One region of the Pseudomonas sp. NFX224 genome, then DNA from elsewhere that is predicted to be linked to it. Evidence: predicted binding sites of a transcription regulator. Region 1 holds the regulator's gene; the other holds the start of a gene.
What was found. Region 1 encodes FliA, which starts transcription of late flagellar genes. Its sites were predicted from a motif close to CTAAAGTTTNNNNNNNNNNNGCCGNTAA; they were not measured.

Region 1 (7,427 bases):
TGCCGTCAGCGTGCAAATGCAGGAAGAGCCCAGCGAAGAAGCCATGGCTGACATGTTCGCTGATATCTACCACAGCCCCACCAAGCAGGTAGGCTGAGGTAACAATGAATAGTTTTTGTACCTACATCGATGGTCTGCCATGCATTGTTCCGTTTGTGAACGCGCAGCCAGTAATGTGGCCTCCGTCTATGCAAGACAAGGTAAAGAAATAACATGGGCAGCATGCATCCCGTACAGGTGATCGCGGTGACCGGCGGCAAAGGTGGCGTCGGGAAAACTAACGTGTCAGTGAACTTGTCCCTGGCTTTGGCTGAGCTTGGCCGGCGCGTCATGCTGCTGGATGCCGACCTGGGGCTGGCGAACGTCGACGTTCTGCTGGGCCTGACACCCAAACGTACCCTGGCCGACGTGATCGAAGGCCGTTGCGAGCTGCGCGACGTCCTGTTGCAGGGGCCCGGCGGCATCCGCATCGTTCCAGCCGCGTCCGGCACCCAGAGCATGGTTCATTTGAGCCCGGCGCAGCACGCCGGCCTGATCCAGGCCTTCAGCGACATCGGCGACAACCTCGACGTGCTGGTGATCGACACCGCTGCGGGTATTGGTGACTCGGTAGTCAGCTTCGTCCGCGCGGCCCAGGAAGTGTTGCTGGTGGTCTGCGACGAGCCGACCTCGATCACCGACGCCTACGCGTTGATCAAACTGCTTAACCGCGACTACGGCATGAACCGCTTCCGCGTCCTGGCCAACATGGCCCAGAGCCCGCAGGAAGGGCGCAACCTGTTCGCCAAGTTGACCAAGGTCACCGATCGCTTCCTCGACGTCGCCCTGCAATACGTCGGCGCCGTGCCTTACGACGAAAGCGTGCGCAAGGCCGTGCAGAAACAACGTGCCGTCTACGAAGCCTTCCCGCGCTCCAAGTGCTCGCTGGCGTTCAAGGCGATCGCACAGAAGGTCGACACCTGGCCGCTGCCGGCCAACCCGCGCGGGCATCTGGAATTCTTCGTCGAGCGCCTCGTGCAACAAACGGCAGGACCGGTTCTATGACAGCCAGCGGCTACAACCTCTACAAGAAATCGGCACGCGATGCGCAGTACGAGCTGATCGAGCGTTATGCGCCGCTGGTCAAACGCATTGCCTATCACTTGCTGGCGCGTCTGCCGGCGAGTGTCCAGGTCGAAGATTTGATCCAGGCCGGGATGATCGGCCTGCTGGAAGTTTCAACCAAATACGACGCCAGCAAAGGCGCGAGTTTCGAGACGTACGCGGGCATCCGCATCCGCGGTGCCATGCTCGATGAAGTGCGCAAGGGGGACTGGGCACCACGTTCGGTCCACCGCAATACCCGCATGGTCAGCGACGCCATTCGCGCGATTGAAGCTAAAACCGGCCGTGACGCTAAAGATCACGAGGTTGCGGCCGAACTCCAATTGAGTCTCGACGATTATTACGGGATTTTGAACGACACCCTGGGCAGCCGGTTGTTCAGTTTCGACGATCTGTTGCAGGACGGCGAACACGAAGGGCTGCACGAGGATGGCGCGAGTGCTCATCTCGAGCCGTCACGCGATCTGGAAGATGAACGCTTCCAGGCGGCGCTGGCGGACGCGATTGCCAATTTGCCGGAGCGTGAGCGACTGGTGTTGGCGCTGTACTACGACGAAGAGTTGAATCTCAAGGAAATCGGTGAGGTCCTGGGCGTCAGCGAGTCTCGGGTCAGCCAGTTACACAGCCAGTGCGCGGCCCGTTTGCGGGGGCGTTTGGGAGAGTGGCGAGCGCGCTGAAGGCAGTGTGGGGGCACTGCGACGTGGCTGGTGGGGTGAAAACCGCGCCGGTCTCGATCCGCTGTACTCCAGACAGTCATCGAGTGTTTTGCCAGATTGATTGAAATGGCGCGTCCAGGTGCTGGGCGCGTTTTAGTCTGCTTGGAGGTCGAATTGGACAAGAACATGAAAATCCTCATCGTTGATGACTTCTCAACGATGCGGCGGATCATAAAAAACCTGTTGCGTGACCTTGGGTTCACCAACACGGTCGAGGCCGACGATGGCACTACCGCCATTCCGGTTCTCAACAGCGGGAGCATCGACTTTCTGGTAACGGACTGGAACATGCCTGGCATGACCGGTATCGATCTGCTGCGCCACGTGCGCGCCGATGAAAAGCTCAAGCACCTGCCGGTGCTGATGGTGACCGCTGAAGCCAAGCGCGAGCAGATCATCGAAGCGGCCCAGGCCGGTGTAAACGGCTATGTGGTCAAACCCTTCACGGCCCAGGCGTTGAAAGAAAAAATCGAGAAGATTTTCGAACGCATCGGTTGAACTGCGCCACGGGGGAGCTATGGGGCATAACGAATCTTCGCAGGGCGATTTTGAATCGACCCTGAAAAAACACGCCGTCGAACTGGTCGCGAGCCTTGAAAAGGGCAAGTTCGGCGATGCTGTGCAATTGATCCATGAGCTCAACCAGACCCGTGACCGCGGCCTGTATCAGGAAGTGGGCAAGCTGACCCGTGAGCTGCATAGCGCGATCGTCAATTTCCAGATTGACCCGCACATGCCGCAAGCCGAGGAAGTGTCACAGATCACCGACGCCACCGAGCGTTTGGGGTATGTGGTCAAACTGACCGAAGCCGCGGCCAACCGCACCATGGACCTGGTGGAAAACGCCACGCCGCTGGTCAACAGCCTGGCGGACGAAGCCCAGGCCTTGAGCACGGATTGGGGACGCTTCATGCGTCGCGAAGTCGGGGCTGAAGAGTTCCGCGAGCTGGCCCGTCGCGTCGACGGATTCCTGGCGCGCAGCAGCACGGATAACCGCGCCGTGTCGACCAACCTCAACGACATCCTGCTTGCCCAGGATTATCAGGACCTCACAGGTCAAGTGATCAAGCGAGTGACCCAACTGGTCACCGAAGTTGAGAGCAACCTGCTCAAGCTCGTGCTTATGGCCAGCCAGGTGGACCGCTTTGCGGGCATCGAACATGACCGTGAAGCGATGCTTGCAGAAAAAGATCCACAAAAACATCTCTCTCAGGGTGAAGGTCCGCAGATTCATGCCGATAAAAGAGAAGACGTTGTGTCCGGTCAGGACGATGTGGACGATTTGTTATCCAGCCTTGGATTTTAGGTTTTTAGACCTGTTCTGTTAGGAGCACACCATTAATGAGCTTCGGCGCCGATGAAGAGATCCTTCAGGATTTCCTGGTTGAGGCCGGCGAGATTCTAGAGCAACTGTCCGAGCAACTGGTCGAGCTGGAAAGCCGTCCGGATGATGCGGATTTGCTCAATGCAATTTTTCGCGGTTTTCACACTGTAAAAGGGGGCGCCGGCTTCCTCCAGCTCAACGAGCTGGTGGAGTGCTGTCACATCGCCGAGAACGTGTTCGACATCCTGCGCAAGGGTGAGCGTCGCGTCGACTCGGAACTGATGGACGTGGTTCTCGAAGCGCTGGACGCGGTGAACAGCATGTTCAGCGAAGTCCGCGAGCGCAGCCCGATCACGGCTGCCACGCCTGAATTGCTCGCCGCACTGGCCCGACTGGCCGAGCCGCAAACGGCGGACGAGGCGGCGCCTGCGCCTGTCGCCGAAGGGGTTGAAGAGCCTGTCGCTGAAAGCGAATCGGGTGACATCACCGACAATGAATTCGAACAACTGCTGGACTCGCTGAACGCTGTCAAGGCTCAGGCCGAGGCGCCGACGGCTGCTCCAGCGCCTGCCAGCGATGCCGCGGCCAGCGACGAAATCACCGATGCCGAGTTCGAGTCGTTGCTCGACCAGCTGCACGGCAAAGGCCAGTTCGCCGTCGATGCCGTGGCACCTGTTGCCCCGGCCGAACCGCAGGCTCCGAAAGCCGCGGGCGATAGCTCCGACATTACCGACGACGAATTCGAAGCACTGCTCGACCAGCTTCACGGTAAAGGCAACTTTGCCGTCGATGCGCTGGAATCGGCCATCGCTTCGGTGCCGACGCCAGTCGCGCCATCCGCTGCTGCAGCCGGAAGCGACCTGATCACCGATCACGAATTCGAATCGCTGCTCGACGAATTGCACGGCAAAGGCAAGTTCACCGAAGTGGGTGCGACGGCTGGAACGGCAATCGGCGCCAGCGCGTCGGTTGCAGCCCCTGTCGCCAAGGCTGCGGCGCCGAAACCGATAGCCAAGGCGCCCGAGCCGAAAGCCGAAAAGCCGGCACCTGTCGCCGCGTCTGCACCGGCTCCGGCCCGTGCCCCGGCCGCGCCACCGGCGGAAAAACCGGCCAGCGAAGCCGAGACCACCGTGCGGGTCGATACCGCGCGTCTCGACGAAATCATGAACATGGTCGGCGAATTGGTGCTGGTGCGGAACCGCCTGGTCCGCCTGGGTGCCAACAGCGCCGATGAAGCCATGTCCAAAGCCGTGTCGAACCTCGACGTGGTCACGGCCGACCTGCAAACCGCGGTCATGAAAACCCGGATGCAACCGATCAAGAAAGTCTTCGGGCGCTTCCCGCGTCTGGTTCGCGACCTGGCTCGCCAGCTCAAGAAAGAGATCAACCTGGAACTGGTCGGCGAAGAAACCGACCTCGACAAGAACCTCGTCGAGGCCCTGGCCGACCCGCTGGTCCACTTGGTGCGCAACGCGGTCGACCACGGCATCGAGTCGCCGGAAGAACGCGAAGCTTCGGGCAAGTCCCGCGGCGGCAAAGTGATCCTGGCGGCAGAGCAGGAAGGCGACCACATCCTGCTGTCGATCTCCGATGACGGCAAAGGCATGGACCCGAATGTCCTGCGTTCCATCGCGGTTAAACGCGGTGTGATGGACAAGGACGCGGCCGATCGCCTGAGCGATACCGAGTGCTACAACCTGATCTTCGCCCCGGGCTTCTCGACCAAGACCGAGATCTCCGACGTGTCGGGCCGTGGCGTGGGCATGGACGTGGTGAAAACCAAGATCTCCCAGCTCAACGGTTCGATCAACATCTTCTCGGCCAAGGGCCAGGGATCGAAGATCGTCATCAAGGTACCGTTGACCCTGGCGATCATGCCGACGTTGATGGTCATGCTCGGCAACCAGGCGTTCGCGTTCCCGCTGGTGAACGTCAACGAGATCTTCCACCTCGACCTGTCGACCACCAACGTGGTGGATGGCCAGGAAGTGGTGATCGTGCGGGACAAGGCGCTGCCGTTGTTCTACCTCAAGCGCTGGCTGGTCAGCTCCGCCGCTCACGAAGAGCAGCGTGAAGGCCATGTGGTGATTCTTTCGGTGGGCACCCAGCGGATCGGCTTCGTCGTCGATCAACTGGTAGGCCAGGAAGAAGTGGTCATCAAGCCATTGGGCAAAATGCTCCAGGGAACCCCGGGCATGTCGGGCGCCACCATCACCGGTGACGGTCGCATCGCTCTGATTCTCGATGTTCCGAGCATGCTCAAGCGTTACGCCGCACGGCGTATTTGATTCTGGTGGAGCGGGGCGACTGAGCCTCGCTCCGTCTAACGGAGTGTTTATGGCAGTCAAAGTCCTGGTGGTGGATGATTCGGGGTTTTTCCGCCGCCGCGTCTCGGAAATTCTTTCAGCGGATTCGAATATCCAGGTCGTCGGTACGGCGACCAACGGAAAAGAGGCGATCGATCAGGCCCTGGCCCTCAAGCCGGACGTGATCACCATGGACTACGAGATGCCGATGATGGACGGCATCACGGCGGTGCGGCACATCATGCAGCGCTGCCCGACCCCGGTCTTGATGTTTTCCTCGCTGACCCACGAAGGCGCCCGGGTCACCCTGGATGCGCTGGACGCCGGCGCGGTGGACTTCCTGCCGAAGAATTTCGAAGACATCTCGCGCAACCCCGAGAAGGTCAAGCAACTGCTGTGCGAGAAGATCCTGAGCATTTCGCGCAGCAACCGTCGTGTCAGTTCTTACAGCGCTCCGGCTCCTGCGGCCGCACCCGCCCCGACGCCAACGCCTTCGAGTATCGGCAGTTACGGCAGCACCGCGCCTGCACGTCCGGCACCCGCACCGATTCCGGCACGTGTCCACGCGGCCACGCCGTCGTCGCCCGCGCCGAAACGCAAAGCCTACAAACTGGTGGCCATCGGTACGTCCACTGGCGGTCCGGTTGCCCTGCAACGGGTACTGACCCAATTGCCGGCCAACTTCCCGGCACCGATCGTGCTGATCCAGCACATGCCGGCCGCGTTTACCAAAGCGTTCGCCGAGCGCCTGGACAAGCTCTGCCGCATCAGCGTCAAGGAAGCCGAGGATGGCGACATCCTGCGTCCGGGCCTGGCGTTGCTCGCGCCGGGTGGCAAGCAAATGATGATTGACGGCCGTGGCGCGGTGAAAATCCTGCCGGGTGACGAACGTCTCAATTACAAGCCGTGCGTGGACATCACTTTCGGTTCGGCGGCCAAGTCCTACGGCGACAAAGTTCTGGCGGTCGTGTTGACCGGCATGGGCGCCGACGGTCGCGAAGGCGCGCGCCTGCTCAAACAGGGCGGCAGTTCGATCTGGGCTCAGGATGAAGCCAGCTGCGTGATCTACGGCATGCCGATGGCGATCGTCAAAGCCGAGCTCGCTGACGCGGTGTACAGCCTGGACGACATTGGCCGGCACATCGTCGAGGCCTGTATCTGATGGATGTTCTCAGCCTTATCGGCATCATCATGGCGTTCGTCGCCATCATCGGCGGTAATTACCTCGAAGGCGGCCACCTCAGTGCGCTGGCCAACGGCCCGGCAGCCCTGATCGTACTCGGCGGCACCATCGGCGCAGCGTTGCTGCAATCGCCGATGAGCGCCTTCAAGCGCGCCATGCAGATTCTGGCGTGGATCCTGTTTCCACCACGCGTCGACCTCGCCGGCGGCATCGATCGCGTCGTCAACTGGAGCTTGACCGCGCGCAAGGAAGGCTTGCTCGGTCTGGAAAGCATTGCCGACGCCGAGCCCGACAACTATTCGCGCAAAGGCCTGCAATTGCTGGTCGACGGCGCCGAGCCGGAAGCGATTCGCAGCATCCTGGAAGTGGATTTCTACACCCAGGAAAGCCGCGACATCGAAGCGGCCAAAGTCTTCGAAAGCATGGGTGGCTATGCGCCGACCATCGGCATCATCGGTGCGGTCATGGGCCTGATTCATGTCATGGGCAACCTCGCTGATCCATCGCAACTGGGCAGCGGTATTGCCGTGGCGTTCGTTGCCACCATCTACGGCGTGGCCAGCGCCAACCTGGTGTTGTTGCCGATTGCCGCCAAGTTGAAGTCAATCGCGTTGCGTCAGTCGCGTTATCGCGAAATGTTGTTGGAAGGGATCCTGTCGATCGCCGAAGGTGAAAACCCACGCTCAATTGAGTTGAAGCTTCAGGGCTTCATGGATTGATGGGGGTAATGGATTATGGCTCGTCGTCGGCACCAGGAAGAACACGTTAACCACGAGCGTTGGCTCGTGTCCTAT
Region 2 (7,427 bases), 2.8 Mb from region 1:
ATGCCAAGGAACCCGGCGGTGAGGAAAAAGCCCACGGCGTTGTGCCCGTACCACCACTGCACCATGGCGTCGGTGGCGCCGGCGTACAGCGAGTAGGACTTGGTGAAACTCACCGGCAACTCAAGGTTGTTGACGATGTGCAGGATGGCGACGGTGATGATAAATCCGCCGAAGAACCAGTTGCCGACATAGATGTGTTTGGTCTTGCGCTTCATCACCGTGCCGAAGAACACGATGGCGTAGGCGACCCAGACAATGGTGATCAGAATGTCGATCGGCCATTCCAGCTCGGCGTACTCCTTGGAACTGGTGTAGCCCAGCGGCAGGCTGATGGCTGCCAGCAGGATCACCAGTTGCCAGCCCCAGAAGCAGAATGCGGCGATTTTCGGCGCAAACAATTGGGTCTGGCAGGTGCGTTGTACCGAATAGAACGAACTGGCGAACAGCGCACAACCGCCGAAGGCGAAGATCACCGCGTTGGTGTGCAGCGGGCGCAAACGGCCGAAACTGGTCCACGGCAAATTGAAGTTGAGTTCGGGCCAGACCAACTGGGCCGCGAGAAAAACCCCGAGCCCCATGCCGACGATGCCCCACACCACCGTCATAATGGCGAATTGGCGGACCACCTTGTAGTTGTAGGCGGTACTGATAGAAGTGTTCATGGTTCCCCATCCACGGTTCAGCCGAAGTGAGCGCGCAGCGCTTGGCAGCGCACCCTTCGGCCGGAGTTATAGGCAGACTAAAAGCGAGGCAAGCATGGACAAAGGGCACAAGGCCGGTATTGACGGGGATCAATGGGCGCAGTGTGCGCGCGATCGCGGATGGCTTTGGGACGGCGCTTCAGGCGCTGCATCGGCGACGCTGATCCTCGCCCATGGCGCCGGCGCACCGATGGACAGCACCTGGATGAATGACATGGCCGCACGCCTCGCGGCACATGGCGTCAACGTGTTGCGCTTCGAGTTTCCGTACATGGCGCAACGCCGTGTCGATGGCGGTAAACGTCCACCGAATCCGGCGCCGAAACTGCTGGAATGCTGGCGTGAGGTGTATGCCGAGGTGCGGCGTCATGTCGCCGGGCCGCTGGCCATCGGCGGCAAGTCCATGGGCGGGCGGATGGCCAGTTTGCTGGCCGATGAATTGGGGGCGGATGCGTTGGTATGCCTGGGTTATCCGTTTTATGCCGTGGGCAAACCGGAGAAACCGCGGGTGGAGCATCTGGCTTCTTTGAAAACCCGCACGTTGATCGTGCAGGGTGAGCGGGATGCCCTGGGCAACCGGGAGGCGGTGGAAGGCTATGCGCTGTCACCGAGCATCGAGGTGTTCTGGTTGGTGGCGGGGGATCATGATTTGAAGCCTCTGAAGGCTTCCGGGTTTACCCATGAGCAGCATTTGGCGGCTGCGGCGCAAAAGGTGGTTTCATTCATTCAGTGACGTGTTGTGCAGGCTGTGATGAGGGCCTACCAGACAACATCACTTTCACGGAATCAATAAAAAACCCGGAAGCTTTCACTGTCCGGGTTTTTGTCATGCCAGCATCAATCAGCGGTTAAACCGCTCCACCAACGAATACTGGGTATTCGCGGTCTTGGTCAACTCTTCACTTAACAACGCCGAGTTCTGTGCTTGTTCCGAAGTCTGGTCAGCTAGGTGCGAAATGTTGCTGATGTTGCGGCTGATTTCCTCGGCCACGGCACTTTGCTCTTCGGTCGCGGCGGCGATCTGGGTGGTCATGTCGGTGATGTTGGCCACCGCTTCGCTGATGCCCACCAATGCCTGATCCGCTTCCAGCACCCGTGCCACACCTTCTTCAGCCTGACGATGTCCAGCTTCCATGGTCTGCACGGCAGTGCCGGCGGTTTGTTGCAGTTTGGCGATCAGGGCATGGATCTGCCCGGTGGATTCGCTGGTGCGTTGCGCCAGTTGCCGGACTTCGTCGGCGACCACCGCAAAACCACGTCCCATCTCACCGGCACGGGCCGCTTCGATGGCCGCGTTGAGCGCCAGCAGGTTGGTCTGGTCGGCGATGCCTTTGATCACGTCGACCACGCCGCCGATTTCGTCACTGTCTTTGGCCAGTTGAGTCACGGTCAGGCCGGTTTCACCCACAACCACCGACAGGCGCTGGATCGCTTCGCGGGTTTCCCCGGCGATGTCACGACCGCGACCAGTCAGGCGATTGGCTTCCTGAGTGGCATCGGCAGTGCGCTGCACGTGGCTGGCGACTTCCTGAGTGGTGGCGGCCATCTGATTGACGGCGGTCGCCACTTGCTCGGTCTCGACGCGCTGACGTTCCAGGCCAGTGGAGCTGTTGTGTGCCAGGGCATCGGACTGCTTCGCCTGATCGGTCAGGTGTTCGGCTGTGTCCTGCAGGCGAGTCAGGCAGGTTTTCAGGCGCGCTTCCTGGCTGAGGATCGACATTTCCAGACGCGCCTGGGCGCCACGGCTGTCGGTGTACATCTGCGCGATCAACGGGTCGGACGTGGTTTGCTCAGCCAGACGCAGCAAGCGCTTGATGCCGCGTTGCTGCCAGCTCAGGCCCATCAGGCCCAGCGGCACCGAAAGGCCGGCGGCCAGGGCGAAACCCCACTGCGAGGTCAGGGTGGCGCCGATCATGAAGCTCAACTGGCTGACCAGAATGAACGGCAGCCAGTCCTGTAGTACCGGCAACCATTTATCCGAGGAAGGAATGGCCGACTTGCCCTGGTTGATGCGTTGATAGAGCGCTTCGGCACGGTGAATCTGTTCGGCGGTGGGTTTGACCCGCACCGACTCGTAACCGATGACCTGATTGCCTTCGAAGATCGGCGTCACATAGGCATTAACCCAATAGTGATCACCGTTCTTGCAGCGATTCTTGACAATGCCCATCCATGGCAAGCCTTGTTTCAGTGTGCCCCACATGTGCGCGAACACCGCGGCCGGGACGTCGGGGTGACGCACCAGGTTATGCGGCGCACGGATCAGTTCCTCACGAGAAAACCCGCTGATCTCGACGAAGTCGTCGTTGCAGTAGGTAATCATGCCCTTGGCATCGGTGGTGGAAATCAACCGTTGCTGAGCCGGGAATGTCCGCTCGCGTTGTGTAATTGGCTGGTTGTTACGCATGGCTTTTTAATCCGCAAGGCTTTCAAGTGTTGTATCGGCCTCCATCGGGATTTGTTGAGACTATTTTTCGATAATCAGTGGCACGTCGCAAAACGTCCCTTGCGTCAGCGCGCCAGCATCGGATAGGTGAACAGGCCAAAGTGCAGCACATTCAAGCCAAAGTGAGTGGCGATGGCCGCGGCCAGTCCACCAAAACGGTAAGCCAGTCCGTATCCGATCCCGGCCAGGCCCGCCAGCAACACCCATTGCCAGCCTGCCCCTGCGTGCACCAGGCCGAACAGCAGCGAAGCGAGCAGCAGCGCGAGATTTTCGCCGTACGCCAGGTGCTTGAAGCATCGGCTCAGACCGCCCTGGATATAGCCACGAAACAGCGCCTCTTCGACCAGCGTCACCAGTAGCAGGTTGTTCAGCAGCCACAGCCAGGCATGTTCCGGCCATTTCGGCGCCCAACCGATGACACCCAACAGCAGCGCGCCGCCCAGGGCCAGCACCGCGCTCACAGTCAGTGCCAAAGGTGTGGCATACAGGAACAGCCGCAGGGAACGCCAGCCGACAATCCAAGGACATACCAACAACAGCCAGAAGCCGATCAGGGGTTTGTCCAGATTCAGGTACAGGGAGAACCGCACGGCATCGTCGGTGAATTGCTGAGCTGGAATGACACGACCGTTGTAGAACCCCGGCAGCCAGTGCATCGCCAAGGCCAGGGCGAGAAAGATGAACAGCGCGTGGCCGAGATAGCGACCGAACTGAAGTTGTTGTTGGCGGACGGCGTAACCGGCGATCAGCAACAAGCCGACGGATATCCCGGCGAGCCAGCCAAGTCGGCCATAGGTCAGGGCCATGCCGTAGCCGAGCGAGAGCAGAGCCAGTAGCGTCCATGGCAGGGCGAACATTGAAAATCCTTGTGTCTAAATTCTGTGGGCCTGCACCAGCCCCCTGTGGGAACGAGCCTGCTCGCGATAGCGGAGTGTCCCAGCATTTTTTGTGAATGTTACACCGCCATCGCGAGCAGGCTCCCCACAGGATTTTCGTGAGCACAAAAAAACACCGCCCGAAGGCGGTGTCTGTGTCAACGCAGGGCTACGACGCAATCAACTGTCGCAACACGTAATGCAAAATCCCTCCCGACTTGAAGTACTCCACTTCATTAAGTGTATCGATCCGGCACAGCACCTCGATTCTTTCGCTGATGCCGTTTTCACGGGTAATGACCAGCGTCAGGTTCATCCGTGGTGTCAGTTCGATCCCGGTCAGGCCGAGAATGTCCAGGGTTTCGGTGCCTCTGAGGTTCAGGCTCTTGCGGTTCTGGTCCAGCTTGAACTGCAGCGGAAGTACGCCCATGCCTACCAGGTTGGAGCGGTGGATGCGTTCGAAGCTTTCGGCGATGACCGCCTTCACGCCCAGCAGGTTAGTGCCCTTGGCTGCCCAGTCGCGGCTCGATCCGGTGCCGTATTCTTGCCCGGCGATCACCACCAGCGGCGTCCCTGCGGCCTGATAGCGCATGGCCGCGTCGTAGATCGCCAGCTTCTCTCCTGTCGGGATGTAGAGGGTGTTGCCGCCTTCTTCGCCGCCGAGCATTTCATTGCGAATACGGATGTTGGCGAAGGTGCCGCGCATCATCACTTCGTGGTTGCCGCGACGCGAACCGTAAGAGTTGAAGTCACGCGGTTCCACGCCTTTCTCGCGCAGGTAGCGGCCCGCCGGACTGTCAGCCTTGATGTTGCCGGCCGGGGAGATGTGGTCGGTGGTTACCGAGTCGCCCAGCAGCGCAAGAACGCGCGCGCCACTGACGTCCTTGACCACCGGCGGTGGTCCGCCAATGTCATCGAAAAACGGCGGATGCTGGATATAGGTTGAATCGTCCTGCCAGACATAAGTCGCCGCTTGCGGTACTTCGATGGCTTGCCACTGTTCATCGCCGGCAAACACTTCGGCGTACTCCTTGTGGAACATGGCCGTGTTGACCTGCTCCACGGCGTCGGCGATTTCCCGGGTGCTCGGCCAGATGTCCCGCAGGTAAACCAGATTGCCGTTCTTGTCCTCGCCCAAGGGCTCGCGGCTGAGGTCGATGCGCACCGTGCCGGCCAGTGCATAGGCGACCACCAGCGGCGGCGAGGCCAGCCAGTTGGTTTTCACCAGTGGATGAACCCGGCCTTCGAAGTTGCGGTTGCCGGACAACACCGAGGCCACGGTCAGGTCGGCTTTCTGGATAGCTTTTTCAATCGGCTCCGGCAACGGACCGGAGTTGCCGATGCAGGTGGTGCAGCCATAACCGACCAAGGCAAACCCGAGCTCATCGAGGTATTGCGTCAGCCCGGCAGCCTTGTAGTAGTCGGTGACCACTTTCGAGCCGGGGGCCAGCGAGCTTTTCACCCAGGGTTTGCGGCGGAGGCCTTTTTCCACGGCTTTCTTGGCCACCAGGCCGGCAGCCATCATCACGCTCGGGTTGGAGGTGTTGGTGCAGGAGGTAATCGCCGCGATCACCACCGCGCCGTTTTTCAGCCGCACCGTTTGTCCTTCAAAGTCGTAGTCCACTTCCCCGGCCAGATCGGCGTTGCCCACTGCCACACCGCCACCGCCCTCGCTTTCCAGGCGACCTTCATCCTTGCTGGTGGGCTTCATTTGCAGACCGAGGAAGTCGCTGAACGCCTGCGCCACATTCGGCAGCGAAACCCGGTCTTGCGGGCGTTTCGGTCCGGCGAGACTGGCTTCGACGCTGGCCATGTCCAGCGCCAGGCTGTCGGTGAATACCGGTTCCTTGCCCGGCAAGCGCCACAGGCCTTGCGCCTTGCTGTAGGCCTCGACGAGTTTCACGGTTTCAATCGGGCGGCCGGACAGGCGCAAATATTCCAGCGTCACGTCGTCCACCGGGAAGAAGCCGCAGGTGGCGCCGTATTCCGGGGCCATGTTGGCGATGGTCGCGCGGTCGGCCAGCGGCAAGTCGGCGAGACCATCGCCGTAGAACTCGACGAATTTGCCCACCACGCCTTTTTTGCGCAGCATTTGGGTGACGGTCAGCACCAAGTCGGTAGCGGTGATGCCTTCCTTGAGCTTGCCAGTGAGTTTGAAACCGATCACTTCCGGAATCAGCATCGACACCGGTTGACCGAGCATCGCCGCTTCCGCTTCGATGCCGCCAACGCCCCAACCGAGGACGCCGAGACCGTTGATCATGGTGGTATGGGAATCGGTGCCGACCAGCGTGTCCGGGAAGGCGTAGGTGCGGCCATCCTCGTCTTTGGTCCAGACCGTGCGACCCAGGTATTCCAGATTCACCTGGTGGCAGATCCCGGTGCCCGGCGGCACCACGCTGAAATTGTCGAAGGCACTTTGGCCCCAGCGCAGGAACGCGTAACGTTCGCCGTTGCGTTGCATTTCGATGTCGACGTTCTGTTCGAAGGCGCTGCTGGTGGCGAACTTGTCGACCATCACCGAGTGATCGATCACCAGGTCGACAGGGGAGAGCGGGTTGATCCGTTGCGGATTGCCACCGGCCTTGGCCATCGCTGCGCGCATGGCGGCCAAATCCACCACGGCGGGCACGCCGGTGAAGTCTTGCATCAGCACTCGCGCCGGGCGGTACTGGATTTCGCGATCGGAGCGGCGCTCCTTGAGCCAGGCGGCGATCGCCTTGAGGTCGGCACCGGTGACGGTTTTTTCGTCTTCCCAGCGCAGCAGGTTTTCCAGCAGCACTTTCAGCGACATCGGCAACTTGTCGAGATCGCCCAGGCTCTTGGCGGCATCGGGCAGGCTGAAATAGTGGTAGGTCTTGTCGTCGACTTGCAGGGTTTTCAGAGTCTTCAGGCTATCGAGGGACGGCATTGCAATCACTCCTTGAAGTCCGCACGGCTACGGACTGAGGGGACGGGCAGAGCATTAAACCTAGCCCTGTTTTAAGTAGCTGGCTAATAACTGGACTCTATCGACAAGTCCGAGGTTCCGAAGTCGGCTATCATGCGCCGGTTTTCGTGACAGGCTTTGCTCCAGAGCAAGCTTGGGCATCGCGCAGTGGTTGAATGTCTCGCCATCTGCCCAGGAGTAAGAATGAACACCCTATTCATGCATTGCCGGCCAGGCTTCGAAGGTGAAGTCTGTTCCGAGATTTCCGACCTCGCCGCACAACTGAACGTGGCCGGTTATGCCAAGGCCAAGGCCGCCAGCGCCTGCGCCGAATTTGTCTGCACCGAAGAAGACGGCGCCGAACGCCTGATGCGTGGTCAGCGATTCGAACGACTGATCTTCCCGCGCCAATGGGCCCGGGGCATTTTCATCGACCTGCCGGAAACCGACCGCATCAGCGTGATCCTCGCGCACAT

Region 2: a site for FliA is predicted at 3,140-3,167, ahead of ACNYC6_RS03955 (methyl-accepting chemotaxis protein). Genes of this name have one in related genera too.

What each region holds. Positions count from the first base shown of each region.
Region 1 is NZ_CP183416.1:4,673,308-4,680,734, forward strand. It holds gene flhF (flagellar biosynthesis protein FlhF) at 1-97, shown strand, start outside; gene fleN (flagellar synthesis regulator FleN) at 214-1,044, shown strand; gene fliA (RNA polymerase sigma factor FliA) at 1,041-1,781, shown strand; gene ACNYC6_RS21390 (chemotaxis response regulator CheY) at 1,947-2,318, shown strand; gene ACNYC6_RS21395 (protein phosphatase CheZ) at 2,338-3,126, shown strand; gene ACNYC6_RS21400 (chemotaxis protein CheA) at 3,162-5,432, shown strand; gene ACNYC6_RS21405 (protein-glutamate methylesterase/protein-glutamine glutaminase) at 5,482-6,612, shown strand; gene ACNYC6_RS21410 (flagellar motor protein) at 6,612-7,352, shown strand; gene motD (flagellar motor protein MotD) at 7,365-7,427, shown strand, end outside.
Region 2 is NZ_CP183416.1:904,918-912,344, reverse strand. It holds gene ccoN (cytochrome-c oxidase, cbb3-type subunit I) at 1-662, opposite strand, end outside; gene ACNYC6_RS03960 (alpha/beta fold hydrolase) at 757-1,434, shown strand; gene ACNYC6_RS03955 (methyl-accepting chemotaxis protein) at 1,543-3,108, opposite strand; gene ACNYC6_RS03950 (type II CAAX prenyl endopeptidase Rce1 family protein) at 3,213-4,004, opposite strand; gene acnA (aconitate hydratase AcnA) at 4,192-6,933, opposite strand; gene rlmM (23S rRNA (cytidine(2498)-2'-O)-methyltransferase RlmM) at 7,156-7,427, shown strand, end outside.